Regions from separate parts of the Sodalis praecaptivus genome, predicted to be linked through region 1. Evidence: riboswitches for the same ligand, from Rfam matches in the RefSeq annotation. Region 1 holds a riboswitch; the other holds the start of a gene.

Region 1 (7,900 bases):
CAAATCAACAACAAGATTCGGCATCGGATTGATTTGCACCCCCACTGAATATGCGAGCCCAGTGCCGCTTTGGTTGAGGTTTACGTTCTTATCCAAGGAACTATTTCCAGCGCTTATTGATGATTTAATATCAATATCACCTTTATAATGGCTAATTCCCGCCAAGCCATAGAAGGATATATAATCATTCACTCGATAAGCCGGCCCTGTTAAAAGTGAAAACTTCTTGACAGAATAATCTACATTTATTTTGTGTGGATTTGAAGGCCCTGTTTCTAAATGATTAACCTGCCCATTAATCGGTATAGATGAAGAACCCGTACTATAACTAAGCGAACCAATCAGGCTAAGGGGAGAATCCCATTCATACCGATATTTGATATTGAATCCGTTTAACTTAGGCAAATTACGCTCAATGATGTCTTGTTCATTCCCATTGGGTTCATTACCACTCCCTAAGCCGATGTTACTCCACATATAACCAACAGATATGCTATGATTCTCCGCAGAAGCGAATAAAGGAAATAGTAGAACGGCGCATAGGAAAGGTAGTTTAACTTTATCATTCATTAGTTATATTCCAATTACTTCGTTAAGTTTATTAAGATGACAGATAGTTATGACTGACTTGCGCGCAAATAATACATATTTATTTTAAATATTGAATAAACAGCGCTAACTTAATTGAAAGGGCAAGTATTATATTAACGTCGTCGCACACTTTTGTCATATTGTAAATTAAGAAATTGGCAGAGATTACTAATAAAATTATTATTTTAAATATTATTTATTAGGTTATTGTGAACATATATAAATTACCAAAGTATCATAGATTTGCAAATATTTATTTCATATCTACTATCAATTCGATTTACTTCTATTTGCCGAATATGATTTCTGAATTCTAATGAATACAAAAAAATTTTCTAAACTAAGGGATTTACCCGCATACACTTTTATTTCTACACATATCGAAGTGGTCGGCACTCATTGGGACACTCCAATATACGGCAGGATCATTTACTGACATAAGGGCAGTCCATAAATGATTATGAGATGTATGTTAAATCCGTGGCGATTTAACACGTTAGTCGCCGATGAGGGTCTGCTTTCTATCACGAATTAACACAGTTGCCGCCCTGCTCGTTAGCGCAAGTTTACGCTCTATTGAGCCTTAGCCACCCCTAAAGCTCAATCGTGACGTAAGATGCTACCATCGCTTATTTGTCACAGCCACGCGCCTTGTGCCTGCGTCCCGATGAATAGGATTACTCAATACGGCTCATGATATCCGCCGTCGTGGTGACTTCGGCAAATTCATAGGCCATCGCACTTAACGAAATACGCTGTACGTCCGCAGCGCTGACTGCGCCAAACCCCATATCCGGATAAGGCATGGCGGCATTAGCATCACTCAACGCAATCATTTTGTATTCCCGATGTACGCCGTCACGGAGGGTAGTTTCGCAACAAACATTGGTTACCGTACCGCACACTATTAGGGTATCGATATCTTTCATCCGCAAAATAGCGTCCAAATCCGTATTGTGAAACCCGCTGTAGAAAAGCTTATCGACCACGATATCGCCCGGTTGCGGATAAAGTGCGTCGATTATTTCAACTGAGGGATTATCACGCCCCAATAGTTCATTCACGTTCGGATAGAGATCCCGCATCCGACCGGTATCGCTGCCGTCACCACGTACCACATGGCGTAAGTATATGACCGGCATAGCGTGCTGGCGCATCAGCGCGCTCAAACTGGCAATATTATCGATAATGTTGGCCGTAGTCGGGACGTACAGCCCTTCACCCTCAACGCAAAAAACCCTCTGCATATCCACTACAATCAGCGCCGTACGTTTACGATTAATCTCCCAGGTCACTTTCTTCATCATTTTACTGCTCCATCTCTCATCAACACGCGGCTCTCACGGATAAAAACATTGACAATAAGATTCAATAAAATCAGCAGGATAACACCCATCATCATCGGCTGTGCGACAATACCTTTGGCCGCATCCGGCAGTAACGCCAGCACATTGGCAGGCAAGTACATGCTTCCCATAGAGAGGATAAAAGCAGGCGCGGCGACGGCAAGATTCAGTTCATCCCAATGAATGCGTGCCATCATCTGGACCCCGCTAATGGCGATAATGCCAAACAGGATGGATGACGCGGCAGAGAGCACTGGGCCGGGCAAGCTGGCGAGCAGCAGCCCCACCTGTGGCAACATCCCCAGCGCCAGAGCCATTACTCCTGCGGTTAAAGTGACAAAGCGGCTTCCTACACGTGAGACACGAATAATTCCTACGTTTTCCGGATACGAGGTGGTGCCAAGTCCCCCTGCCGCCGCACCGATCGCACAGCCCACAAATTCGGTAAACAGCCCTTGGTTAACCCGCTGAGTTGTCAGCGTCTGCCCTCCCCAGTCAGCCAGCAGCGAATACATTCCCATGGCTTCGGCGGAAGCCTGCAAAAACGCTAACATCATCAACAACACCACCGGAAACGAAACACCAAAGCCAAAGGCGAAGAAACCGGGGAGCGAGACCAACGGCGTATGGGCGAAGTTCGGCAATTGCCAGGGCGTCAGGATATTAAACGCCAGCACGCCAACGATAATGCCCCACAGCAACGCCCCGCGTTTTATCACCTCTAGGCGGCCAAAGACCATGCAGCCGATAACGGTCAATACCGTCACCAGCGCTGCCATCGCACTGGTGCCAACAGTGCCGCCGCTTGCCGTGCTAAACCAGCCGCCAGGGCCGATGCTGGCCAGCTGTGCACCTATAATGACCAGCAGGCAACCGAAGACGATGGGCGGGGAAATGAACCGGATAAGCAGGCCGACAACCCCCAGGCGCTTTAGGGGCAAAGAGAGCGCGGCAAAGATAAGCGCCGCGACGAACATGGAACCGAAGGTCGTCCCCAGCCCCACCGAATGGGCCGAGCCTAGCACCGCAACCATAAAAGCCGCCGTAGGACCTTGAACCACCGGCAGCCGCAGCAGCCGGCCGGATTGCAAAATAGTGACAATGCCGGTGGTAAAAAAGCAGGCTTGCACCATCATACCTGTCTGCTGGCTGTTAAGGTTCAAAGCTGAGCCGATAATCACCGGGAAAACCCAGATACCGGTAAGGGCGAGAAGATGCTGCAGCGCGAGCATGAGGGTCTGTGTGCGAGGCAGCTTATCTTCAATCCCTACTGACAATGTTTCTTCTGATGTATTGAACATGCTGTTACCTGTCAAAGATGCGATGGTTTTTGTTATGTTGCTGGCCCTCTCTGACAGGCAAAAACTATGCCGTATACTGACGAATAGTAGATATTTATATGATATCTGATGATTTATATTTGATATACTGCAATTATCCAGAAGACTAAACGCTAGCCATGCACCGACAACATGCATGCCTGCGGTCTTTGCACCAGGATGGAAGATGACCGACGAAGAATTGGATATGGCGAATATCTGGCAGCGACCAGGGTACCTGATTCGCCGACTGAACCAGATTCATCACGCAATTTTCAATGATGTGTTGAGCGGGGAAATCACGCCGTTGCAATACGGGCTGCTCACCGTGCTTAACACCCAACAGGGGCTGGATCAGACCGCGCTGACCGTAGAGCTGGGTGCTGACCGCACTACCCTGGCCGCTACCATTGAGTTGCTGGAGAAACGCGCGCTATTGTCACGGGATACCCATTTCAGCGATAGACGGCGAAAGGTGGTCAACATCACGCTCAAAGGTAAGCGCCTACTGGAGAAAACCCAGCAACAGATGCACGACGCCCAGTTGCAATTGCTCGCCCCGTTACCGCCGGAAGCTCGGCGGCAATTTGTCGCCATGATGAAGGTGCTGGTAGAGGGAAATAATCACATTACCCGCGTTTCGGTGAAGTATTTCGAGTAGCACCGCGGCAAAAAACGATTAGTTTGTTACCGGTTACAGCATAAAATTTTTACATCGTTTTTAGCAGATTAATTTTTACATCGCTCTTAGCAGCTTCCTTTCGTTACGGATGGCAATGTCTCTCGGCCATGCATAATTATTTGCGTGAACGTCTTTAGGGTGTTGTAACTAAACACGGAGAACATCCCTACTACTTTCCTCGGTAGTTTCTGCGAGCAAAAATGCACAGTCAGCAATTCAACAACCCCTACCCTTCGGCAGCGATGGGGTAAACAAGATGCTCAGGAGTAACCGGTTTTCGTTTAAAACGGTATGCACAACAGCCTGAAAGCCGACACAGCAAATCATTTCGCCTAAAAATTTAGCTGTCATCACTGCGTGCTAGCTTGCACTCTTTTTTTTCCACCTTAAACTCATTTCATAAGGTGATGGCGTTCCACCTTACCTTAACCGCCCTCAGGGCTGATGACGCCTGTCATAACTCTTGAAATCCAGGAGGTATGTCGGGTTGTCTGAAGTCTCCTCCGCCTGCGTACTTCCCTTCTAGAAGGACGCAGCCGTGATTCACGTTTTCGGACATACCCATCCTGACAGCGATGCCATCTGCACCGCTCTGGTAACCTCATACTGGCTTACCTCTCAGCAGCGTCCCGCTAGCGCATGGCGCCTGGGCAGCGCAAATCCAGAAACCCGCTTTATTTTTGAATTCGCGGGCATGGATTTGCCTCCTCAACTCACTATCCCCCTCAACGGCAAACAGGTCTGGCTGGTCGACTTTAGCGAACCGGCACAAGGACCTGTCGACCTGCTACAGAGCGACATCACCGGTATAATCGACCATCACCGGCTGGGCGGTATCGTGACGCAAATGCCTCCTGAGGTCTGGATAAAACCGGTAGGGAGCAGCGCCACGCAGCTGTGGCTGATTATGGAAGATGACAGCCGGCGAACACTTCCGCCCGCACACGCTGTATTACTATTGGGAGCACTGCTCAGCGACACGGTCAACCTGCGCTCCCCTACCACCACGCAGGCCGATATCCGCTCGGCCACGGAGCTCAGCGTACTGTCAGGCGTGAACCGCAAAGTTTTTGCCTACCGCCTGCTGAGTGCAAAAACAGACATCACCGGCCTGTCTGCAGAAGAGCTGCTAAACAGGGACCTCAAGGCGTTTGTGATTGCCGGTACGGATGTACGTATTGCCCAGTTGGAAGTTCACTCCCCTGACCAGGTTTCACCCTTAATGAAAGAGTTGCACCAGGCAATGACCTGTCTGGCGGAACAAAGTGGTGCAGGCCTTGTGGTGCTGATGATAACCGACATTTCTCACAATTTTTTAACACTTTATTTCGCCGGTCGGGAGAGTGCTAACGCGGCCTCCTGTTCGGTACCGGGCATGCTCAGCAGAAAGAAGCAGCTTCTGCCGTGGCTGGAATCCCAACTCCACCTGAGCAGGAGTCATTTATGAAAGTCTACACCCATGCATTGATACTCGTTCACGGTAAGGATGATGGTATTCCCCTGCTTGCGCAGGCCGTTGCGCTGGCGGAGCCGCTCAAGATGAAAATAACCCTTGCTCACGTCAGCGAAGACTATCGTGTAATGAATTATGTGTCTGACAGCGTGATGAACGATGTGGTGTCGGAAGACATCATCAAAGCTAAAGCGCTGCTCGACGAGCTGGCCGCCTCCACGCCTGAAAAAGTGGATACACGTGAACTGGTGACCCTGCGGCGATTTGAGGATGTGGAGAAATGCATTGCCGAGCTCGGCGTTGACCTCGTCATCGCCGGCCACAGAAATCGGTTTATGGGAGCACTTACCTCCCGTTCAGCGGAATATATAAACCACCTCAGTGTGGACGTCCTTATCAGACACCTCCACCACTGATTCAGAGGAGATAAACATGAGCTTTGTTCTGGAAAAAGTGACAGCCCGCGAAATTCTTGATTCGCGAGGTAACCCCACCATTGAGATTGAAGCCTTTACCTCTGACGACCAAATGGCCCGGGCGTCGGTGCCGTCCGGCGCCAGCACCGGCTCCCGCGAAGCGGTGGAGAGACGGGACGGCGACAAGAAACGTTTTGGGGGCAAGGGAGTACGGGATGCCGTCAACTCGGTGAACACGGAAATATGCGGGGCAGTAAAGGGTACGGACGTTCGCGAGCAGCGTCAGTTGGATAACTTGCTGCTGGCGCTCGATGGTACGGAAAATAAAAGCCGACTGGGTGCCAACGCCATTCTCGGCGTATCGCTGGCAGCGGCCCGACTGGCTGCACAGAATACTCGCCAGTCGCTCTGGCGCTACCTCGGCGGCTTGCAGGCAAATCTGCTACCCGTACCCTGCATGAATATCATTAACGGTGGCGTCCACGCCCGCGGCCAGGGTGCCGATTTCCAGGAATTCATGATAGCGCCCCACGGCGCGCCGACGCTCGCTGAGGCCGTACGTCAGGGGAATGAGGTATATCAGGCGCTGCGCCTGCTTTTGCTGGAAAAGAATCTGTCGACAGCCGTAGGGGATGAGGGAGGCTTTGCGCCATCCGTCTCGTCAAACCGGGAGCCGTTGGAATTTATCGTTCATGCCATAGAGAAGGCGGGATACCGGCCCGGTGAGGATATCAGCATCTGTATAGATCCCGCATCCAGTGAATTTTACCGGGATGGCCGTTATCATCTGCACAGTGAAGGCAGTGCCCTCAGCGCACAAGAAATGACGGATTACTACGCCGGATTGATGGATGATTTTCCCATTGTATTGCTGGAAGATGGTCTCGCCGAGGATGACTGGGCAGGATGGAAATATCTGTACCAGCAGCTTGGCAGCCGTGCAGAACTGGTCGGAGATGACCTGTTCGTCACTAATGTCAAATACATCCGCCGGGGTATTGAAGAAGAGCTTGCCAGCGCCGCACTGATTAAGCTTAACCAGATTGGTACGCTTAGTGAAACTCTTGACGCGGTTGCGCTCTGCCATCAATACGGATGGGGAACCTTCATGTCGCACCGCAGCGGTGAAACCACGGACACTTTCATTGCCGATCTTACCGTGGCTTTGCGAGCCGGTCATCTAAAAACCGGTGCGCCCTGCCGGGGAGAGCGGGTTGAAAAGTATAACCAGCTGATGCGCATTGAACAGTCGCTGGGAAATAATGCTCACTACGCGGGCTTCCAGACATTTGTCCATCGCGGTTAGGCAAAGAAGTTTCAGGTGAAGGTGAATCGCACTAATATGACGATTTCACCTTTACCTGACTGAGGTATCGCCGGCTCATAGCCTCCCTGTTTGTACTGATATTTTTTTGATGTGTCGTTGCTGTGAATCCGCTTTTTGCCTGTATTATCACACTTCATCGAGCTGCATGATTCGCTGGGACTAAGCGTAAGCCTAAGCACCGCCGAGCGATTGCTGCTAACTCACGGCCTTAGCGGTGGACGGACAACATATTCGACTCTTTCCGTGAAAAGCTTTGCACTTCTCAAACAGGAATCGATACCGGTGGCGCGGTTTCCGTACGGGTTGTCGTAATTGGCGCATTAACCCTGACTGCTGCAGGTATCAGGGTCATGACTCAGTGATAAAAGCCCCTGAACAACAGCTGTTCAAATATACTGAAAGAATGTAGTGAAAACCCACACTCGCCCTTGGCAAAGTTGCGAAGGGTAAAGATCTGCTGCGAAATTGAGCTTCGGGCCTCGGGTTTTCGTCTGATGTACCTGGTGATTGACGAACAGCTAATTTTCGCAGTGATTGCAGTGGGTAAATGTGAAGGTAACGACGTCTATACCCTGTTTTGTGCAAGGTTTTGTCATTAATTTTCGCATAAACTGTTTTTTACCCGCCTGTCAACTCCTGTGAAACAACCCGGCTATTAGGCGGAAATTAACATTTGTATACTTAGGCTGCCACATCTCAAGAGGGGCATAATAGGTGTGTCATGCTTCTGCCGGAGGCCTATGCCCCAGACGACAGTAACTGTCTA
Region 2 (7,900 bases), on a different replicon from region 1:
ACTACGTTGCCGGCAGCCAGGATGCGTTCGTGGGGCTGATGAATAATTATGTCAGCGCGCTGGGGCTGCAAAATACCCATTTTGAAACCGTCCACGGTCTGGATGCCCCCGGACAGTTCAGCTCCGCCCGGGATATGGCCATGATCGGTAAAGCGCTGATCCGCGACGTGCCGGACGAGTACGCCACCTATAAAGAAAAAGAATTTACCTTTAACAACATTCGTCAGATGAACCGCAACGGCCTGCTGTGGGACAGCAATCTGAACGTCGACGGCATCAAAACCGGCCATACCGAATCCGCGGGCTACAATTTGGTCGCCTCGGCGACCGAAGGCCAGATGCGCCTTATTTCCGCGGTACTCGGCGGACATTCCATGAAAGGCCGTGAAAACGAAAGCCGCAAGCTGCTGACCTGGGGTTTCCGCTTTTTTGAAACCGTGGCGCCGCTGAAGGCCGGCAAAGAGTTCGCCGCCGAGCCGGTGTGGTTTGGCGATAGCGACAGCGTGAAGCTGGGGGTGGACAGCGATGCGTATCTGACTATCCCGCGCGGCCGGATGAAGGATCTCAAAGCCAGCTATGTGCTGGATAATCAGGAATTACACGCGCCGCTGGCGAAAAATCAGCGCGTCGGTACCATCAATTTCCAACTGGACGGTAAAACCATCGAACAACGCCCGCTGGTGGTGCTTAATGAAGTGAAAGAAGGCAATTTCTTCAGCCGCATGGTCGATTATGTCAAGTTGATGTTCCACCATTGGTTCGGTTAATCCGTTCATCCCTTGTCAGGGGCGGATCCGCGCCCCTATAATAACCCTATTCTATCTGCCCCCGCTGCGGCGGGAGCGCCGGCGCCTGCCGCCGCTGCGGTATATCCATGCCGGTCACCGGGAGTCCTTATGAAAACCAAACTGAATGAATTGCTCGAATTCCCCTGCCCGTTTACTTATAAAGTGATGGGTAGCGCCCAGCCGGAATTGGTGGATCAGGTGGTGGAAGTGGTGCAGCGCCACGCGCCGGGCGACTATTCGCCGCAGGTTAAACCCAGCAGCAAAGGCAATTACCACTCCGTTTCCATTACCATTACCGCCACCCATATCGAACAGGTCGAAACGCTGTACGAAGAGCTGGGTAAAATAGACATCGTACGTATGGTGCTGTAAGCCGGGAGATCATCGTGTCAGAGAGCCTGGTTATCCGCCAGCTGGGTCTGCAACCTTATGAGCGGGTGTCGCGGGCGATGCACCGCTTCACCGATGAGCGTAACGCCGCCAGCGCCGATGAGATCTGGCTGGTGCAGCATCCGCAGGTCTTTACCCAAGGCCAGGCCGGTAAGGCTGAGCATCTGTTGCAGCCGGGCGCTATCCCGGTCATCCAAAGCGATCGCGGGGGTCAGGTGACCTTTCACGGTCCGGGACAACAGGTGATGTATGTCCTGCTGGACCTGCGCCGCCGCCGGCTTGGGGTGCGCGATCTGGTTACCCTACTGGAGCAAACGGTCATCGCCACCCTGGCGCGCTTCGCTATTTCCGCCCACGCCCGCGCCGACGCGCCGGGCGTCTACGTCGGCGCCGATAAAATCTGTTCGCTCGGTTTACGTATCCGCAAAGGCTGCTCCTTCCACGGACTCGCGTTGAACGTGGCCATGGATCTCTCGCCTTTTCTGCGTATTAACCCCTGCGGCTATGCCGGTCTACGCATGACGCAGGTGAGCGATCTGTCCCCCGGCACCGGCATGGACGATGTGGCGCCGGTGCTCCTCGCAGAATGCCTGCGGCTGATGGACGCTACGGCCGGCGAAATACAGGGGTGGGATGCGGCGCACTACGGCGCTTGAACCGCGGCGTGATGCCCTGCACAAGCGCATTGGCCCCTCAGGCCACGTTTTGCATTCACCCGCTGTGAACAACATGTTATAATTTTTAAAATTTTTTTGATACTCGTTTAATATTCACGTAACAGGCTGATTTACCTACTCTTCAGGCTGTCGACTTCGGGACTGGACCTGCACCATTATGAGTAAACCGATACAGATGGAACGCGGCGTTAAATACCGTGACGCTGACAAAATGGCGTTAATTCCCATCAAAACCGTCGCGGTGGAACGTCAGGAAATCTTGCGCAAGCCCTCCTGGATGAAAATTAAACTGCCCGCCGACTCGAGTCGCATTCAGGGCATCAAGGCCGCGATGCGTAAAAACGGCCTGCACTCGGTGTGCGAGGAAGCGTCCTGCCCGAACCTGGCGGAGTGTTTCAACCACGGCACCGCGACTTTTATGATCCTGGGAGCTATCTGTACCCGACGTTGCCCGTTCTGCGATGTCGCGCACGGCCGCCCCGTCACCCCGGATGCCAACGAGCCGGAAAAACTGGCGCAAACTATCGCCGATATGGGGCTGCGCTACGTGGTGGTGACTTCCGTCGATCGTGACGATCTGCGCGACGGCGGCGCCCAGCATTTTGCCGATTGTATAAGCGCCATCCGCGCCAAAAATCCCAGCATCCGCATCGAGACGCTGGTGCCCGACTTCCGCGGCCGTATGGATCGCGCGCTGGATATCATCAATGCCGCGCCGCCCGATGTTTTCAACCACAATCTGGAAAACGTGCCGCGCCTGTATCGCCAGGTGCGCCCCGGCGCCGACTATCACTGGTCGCTCAAGCTGCTGGAGAATTTCAAGGCCGCGAACCCGCATCTGCCGACCAAATCGGGCCTGATGGTCGGACTGGGTGAAACCAACGCTGAAATCATTGAGGTGATGCGCGATCTACGCCGTCACGGCGTCACGATGCTTACGCTCGGCCAATATTTGCAGCCCAGCCGCCATCATCTGCCGGTTAAACGCTATGTAAGCCCGCAGGAATTTGACGAGATGAAACAAGAAGCGCTGGCGATGGGCTTTACCCATGCCGCCTGCGGGCCCTTCGTGCGCTCGTCCTACCACGCGGATTTGCAGGCCAAAGGCATCGAAGTCAAATAAAACGCCGGCGCGCGGGCAAAAAAAAGGGCGGGCGCCACCGGCGACCACCCTTCTTTGCCGCGAAGACTTATTCTTTGCGGTCAGCGATACGCGCCGCATCATCAGCCTGCGTCTGCTGCGCCGGCGCCGAGTCATCGTTCATGGCCTTTTTAAAGCCTTTGATGGCTGCACCCAGGTCGCCGCCCAGCGAGCGCAGCTTTTTAGTGCCGAACAACAACACGATCAGGGCGCCGACGACTAACAATTTGGTAATGCTTAAACCTTCCATAACCACCTTCCGGGTTAACGCTGGCTGATAACTTCAGCAGTGAATGAATATTACCTGCTTTTTACCGCTAATGCGGCTGCAATACAAGCGATATGTGTAACAGATTGCCACCCGTTACGCCTGTTGCCTCCCCTCGTCAACCGCTTTTCCGTGCCGCGAATTCTGTTATACTGACCCATCAGGAGATGACATTCCTCCTTATAACCGCCGTTCTGGCTGATGATGTCTACGTTCGCCCGCAGGTATTGGGGAACGTGGCGTCACGTTTTCCTTTCCGGGGTTTTACCCACTCTCATTGTGAAAGGTTGCTATGTTTGCCTTATTTTCGGCCGTCTTCATCGGCGGCGGTATCGGTAGTGTTCTGCGCTGGTATGTTAGCATCAAATTAACCCACTCGGGTCTGCCCTTTCCCGCCGGCACACTGCTCGTCAATCTTGTCGGCGCGTTCATCATTGGTTTGGCGCTGGCGCTCTTCCCCCGGATGCCGCAGTTGGATCCGGCCTGGAAGTTGCTGCTGACCACCGGTTTCTGCGGGGGCCTAACCACCTTTTCCACCTTTTCCGCCGAAGCGGTGGCGCTGATGGCCGGCGGGCAAATCTTTTGGGCCGCAGGGAATATCCTGCTCAACCTGCTCGGCTCGCTGCTGATGACGGCAGTGGCGATGGGCGTGGTAAACTGGCTGGCGCCGCCGCTGCCGATTTAACTCGGCGGCCCGCCACAGGCCACCGGGCTTTGTCGGCCATGTCCGCACGCCGTGATCCCCTACGCTACGCTGAAAGCAAGGCGAAAAAAAACCCGCACCAGGGCGGGTTTTTCAAGAAACTGGCTAATTAAATAGCAGTAACGTCAGCAGCCGAAGGGCCTTTGGCGCCATTGGTGATTTCAAACTCTACGCGCTGACCTTCAGCCAGGGTTTTGAAACCGTTGCTCTGGATGGCGGAGAAGTGTACGAACACGTCTTTGCTGCCATCTTCAGGCGTAATGAAACCGAATCCTTTGGACTCATTAAACCACTTAACGTTACCTTTAATCTTAGACATCAAACTTACCTTTAAATAAATGATAGACACAAACTCTGTGTCGTCGAGTAGTACAGCAATTGGCAAGCTTTTTGTCCAGCATTAGATCAGTAATCCGTGATAAATATTGCTAAAAAAACATTTTAACCTGCGGATCACGCTGACAGCGTGGGGCATCTGCTGACGTCAAGGCCGTTTCCCCCCGCGTGAACAGCCAAAGCGGCGCGCGCTGCCCCTCTGCGCATTATCTCGCGTTCGCCGGTCGGCCACTGAAAGAATCTGCTCCGCATTCGGAAAACACCGCCATGGACGGTGCGCAATCGCAACAACAGTTAGTTGAAACGCGGCGACGGGCGGTGCGCAATCGCAACAACGGCGGCAGCCGAAAAGCGACGAGGGACGGCGCGGGAAATGCGGTGGCGGAGGGTGCATAAAAAAAGGCGCCGTGGCGCCTACATGACATCGAACATCGGTCACGACCGACGGGTAACGCTTATCCGGCAGCGCCGGTAAGCCATCACTGCATTTTATAGACCAGCGAGACCGACGTTTTCGTATCGGTATGCTTCGGCGCGCTATCCGGCGGATTTTGGTTCCAGGTCACGTTGTAAGCGACTTTCAGCGCAAAATGATCGTTGATATCGACATTCAGCCCGGTTTCCGAGTTCACCGTGGTGTCATCGTTGGCGAGCAGCGACAGCCCCTGAATAAATTTGGTGTTGTCGGTCAACTGGTAGCTGTACGAGGCCGCCGCATAACCCAGCGCTTTGGTGGAATTGCCGCCGCCCTGGTATTCATCATGGCGCACGCCAGGACCCGCTTCGACGCGCAGGGTGTGGATAGGCCCGGTCAGCACTTGGCGACCGTAGCCGGCGACCAGCGTATCGCGCGAACGGTAGCCGTTATAGCGATCGCTCAACCAGCTCCCCTGAGCAAACAGAAAGTTTTGCGTGCTGAGGTTATGGCGGGCACGGGCGCCGGCCTGATATTTCTCCGAGCTGCGCTGATCGTCGGACGAGTTGTTGGCGGCTTCCCCCCAAAGGCTATAGGCATTCGACTGCTGGAACCAGGTCATGGTGGTGCTGGCGGCCAGATTGGAATTGCGGGTATTGCCGCTTTGGGCGTTGTAGCTTGCCTGAGCATCACCATCAAAGCTTTTTTTGGCGGTGGAAGGATCATCGAGTGCGGTAAAGATATCGGTGTCGGCGAAAGTGTTGAAACTGGCTAGCGACATGCCAAGGGTGGTCAACAGAGAGAGTGCCCGGAAGCGCTTATTGCGTAACATAAGATACCTGTCAAATTGGCGAAAAAGGGTAATGCGCATTTAAAGTTCATCAGTGTAGCCAAACGAAGCCGCCGCTGTACTAGTAATTTTTTGTAATATTGGTAACAAAATTTGAGAGAAAAGCCGAAAAGTTGAAGAAACAGGAGCGGGGAGGAAACGTGTTAGGACACATTAGCAGGAATAATTAGATTAATAAATAACTTAGCGGTATCTCTGTTCTCTTTCATCGCCCCAGTTATCCACAGGGCGGCCGTGTTCGGATAATTCTGGAACCGCGATACTTGCCCCCCTGGCCCTCTCGATTAAGCCATCAGCCGGGCCGGCAGCATGTCTACACATACAGCGACAGCTCGCCACGCGGCCGGGTTTTGAAACGGCGATGCAGCCAAAGATATTGATCCGGCGCGCGCAGTATCTCCTGCTCCACAATCCGATTCATATAGCAGGTGGCCGCCATTTCATCGTTCTGCGGGTAGTCCCTTAGCTGCGGCTGAATCAACAGCTGGTAGCCGCGCCCATCTTGCTTGCGGATAAGCACCACCGGGACCAGCTGCGGCTGAGCCAGCCGGACCAGCGTGTAGGTGCCGCGGGTGGTGGCCGCCTGGGGAACAGCGAAGAACGGCGCAAAAATACTACCCCGCGGACCGTAGTCCTGGTCCGGCGCAAACCACACCGTTTCGCCCTGCTTCAAGGCGTGGACCATACCGCGCAGGTCTTTTCTATCCAGCATGGCTTTATTGGAGCGCATACGGCCCCAGGTCTGAATGAGCTCCATCACCTTATTGTTATGGGGCCGATACATGGCCATCATCGGCTGGCATAGCCCCATCGCCCGCCCACCGAGCTCCAGCGACATGAAATGGATGCCGATGACCATCACGCCACTGCCGTGGCGGCTGGCCTGTTGCAGGTGCTGCAAGCCGGAAACGTCAAACCAGCGTTTGACGCGCGCATCGGACCAGAACCAGGCCATCCCCGTTTCCATTAGGCCCATGCCCAGGGAGGTAAAGTTATTGTTGACCGTGTCTTCCAGACGCTCTCTGTCCATATCGGGGAAGCACAATTCAAGATTGCGCCGGGCAATGCGCACCCGACGTTGCAAAAAAGGCTTGGACATACGGCCGAGGAGGCCGCCCAACCGTCGCAGCAGCGGATAGGGCAACTGCACCAACAGCCAGAGCACGCCCAAACCGAACCAGGTGAGCCAATAGCGCGGGTGCAGTAGAGCAAGGGTAAACTTCTGTGGTTGCGGCATCAATTTTTCCTAATGATGAGTTGCATTACGTAACGCATCAATCAGAAAAAACATCAATAGCGATACAGGTTGCAACTATGACACTTTCCGGCGTGAGTTATTCGCTGAAAAGTTGTAATCTTTCATTTCTTTACATGAATCAGCGGTTCAATTAACCGGCATCTCTGCCTGACGGCCGGCCTCAGTTTCGGGCTTCACGATTCAACCAGCCCATAGCATGAAAGGCTATGAGTCCGGCAACGGCGAGAGACGGGACTAGGGAGAGCGGATCGCTTCAAGCGCGAAGGGAGCATATCAGAATGCGGGCGCGGATACCCGTAAAGACAGGTAAATTATTTTTACCAATACCTACGTCAGCCACCGCCAGCGCGCGGCCGGCAGCCTGACGTAGACGGCCGCGGTCGCGGCTTAACCCGATAAGCTCTGATGGGGAAGGCGAAAGCGCAGAGCATCGGGTGCGGCGTTAAGGCCGGCGATGGACGGCATCGGTCTTAGCCGGGTTATCTCACCACGCCGGTCTTTTTATGCGCCCCGCTGCCGGGGGCTTTTGCCGTCGGCGCCGCGGCGCTAAATACCCAATTATCCCCTTGCCCGGAGATGAACGGCTGGCATTGTGCGGTGGGTGACGCGCTGCGCTGCAAAGTGAGATTGCCGTAATGTAAAACATCACGGTCCAGTCTCAGCGCGCTCAATTCGTTTTTCTCGTTGATGTTATACAGCCGGGCATCGCGCGCGGTCAGTTTACCCGGCCTGATGATCGTCCGCTGCCAGCTTCTGCAATCCAGCGTGGTCCCCGACCGACTGATTATCAAGCTAGCCACCGCCTCGGGGCTAATCAGCGCCTTCTGCGGCGTGGTGCTGGTCCAGATGCCGGCATAGCCCGGCGGTGCCGGAGCCGCCACGACCTGGGTATATTCCGGCGCGCCGGCGCATCCGCTCAGGGCCGCCGCCAGTAGTAACAGGACGGGAGTTCGCTTCATATTCAGATCCTTGTGAAAGAGAGCCGAAATGTTAGCATTAAATACCCCGTCGGTTTAGCCCCTTTTTTGGCCGCCTGGCCATCGCCCTCTCGCTTGGCCCCGGCAACCGTGGCCG

Evidence for each region. Region 1 has a riboswitch for fluoride ahead of SANT_RS22145 (DHHA2 domain-containing protein). Riboswitches for the same ligand answer to the same signal wherever they lie in the genome.
Region 2: another riboswitch for fluoride. It lies ahead of crcB (fluoride efflux transporter CrcB); the one in region 1 lies ahead of SANT_RS22145 (DHHA2 domain-containing protein).

What each region holds. Positions count from the first base shown of each region.
Region 1 is NZ_CP006570.1:276,000-283,899, forward strand. Features, by position in the region: gene SANT_RS23705 (Ail/Lom family outer membrane beta-barrel protein) at 1-570, opposite strand, end outside; gene SANT_RS22130 (cysteine hydrolase family protein) at 1,269-1,898, opposite strand; gene SANT_RS22135 (uracil-xanthine permease family protein) at 1,895-3,415, opposite strand; gene SANT_RS22140 (MarR family winged helix-turn-helix transcriptional regulator) at 3,444-3,917, shown strand; fluoride riboswitch at 4,333-4,399, shown strand; gene SANT_RS22145 (DHHA2 domain-containing protein) at 4,477-5,385, shown strand; gene SANT_RS22150 (universal stress protein) at 5,382-5,807, shown strand; gene eno (phosphopyruvate hydratase) at 5,824-7,113, shown strand.
Region 2 is NZ_CP006569.1:3,264,639-3,272,538, forward strand. Features, by position in the region: gene dacA (D-alanyl-D-alanine carboxypeptidase DacA) at 1-767, shown strand, start outside; gene ybeD (DUF493 family protein YbeD) at 897-1,160, shown strand; gene lipB (lipoyl(octanoyl) transferase LipB) at 1,175-1,834, shown strand; gene lipA (lipoyl synthase) at 2,013-2,978, shown strand; gene tatE (twin-arginine translocase subunit TatE) at 3,046-3,246, opposite strand; fluoride riboswitch at 3,419-3,482, shown strand; gene crcB (fluoride efflux transporter CrcB) at 3,557-3,949, shown strand; gene cspE (transcription antiterminator/RNA stability regulator CspE) at 4,077-4,286, opposite strand; gene SANT_RS14475 (DUF481 domain-containing protein) at 4,783-5,550, opposite strand; gene lpxP (kdo(2)-lipid IV(A) palmitoleoyltransferase) at 5,882-6,805, opposite strand; gene yedD (lipoprotein YedD) at 7,306-7,785, opposite strand.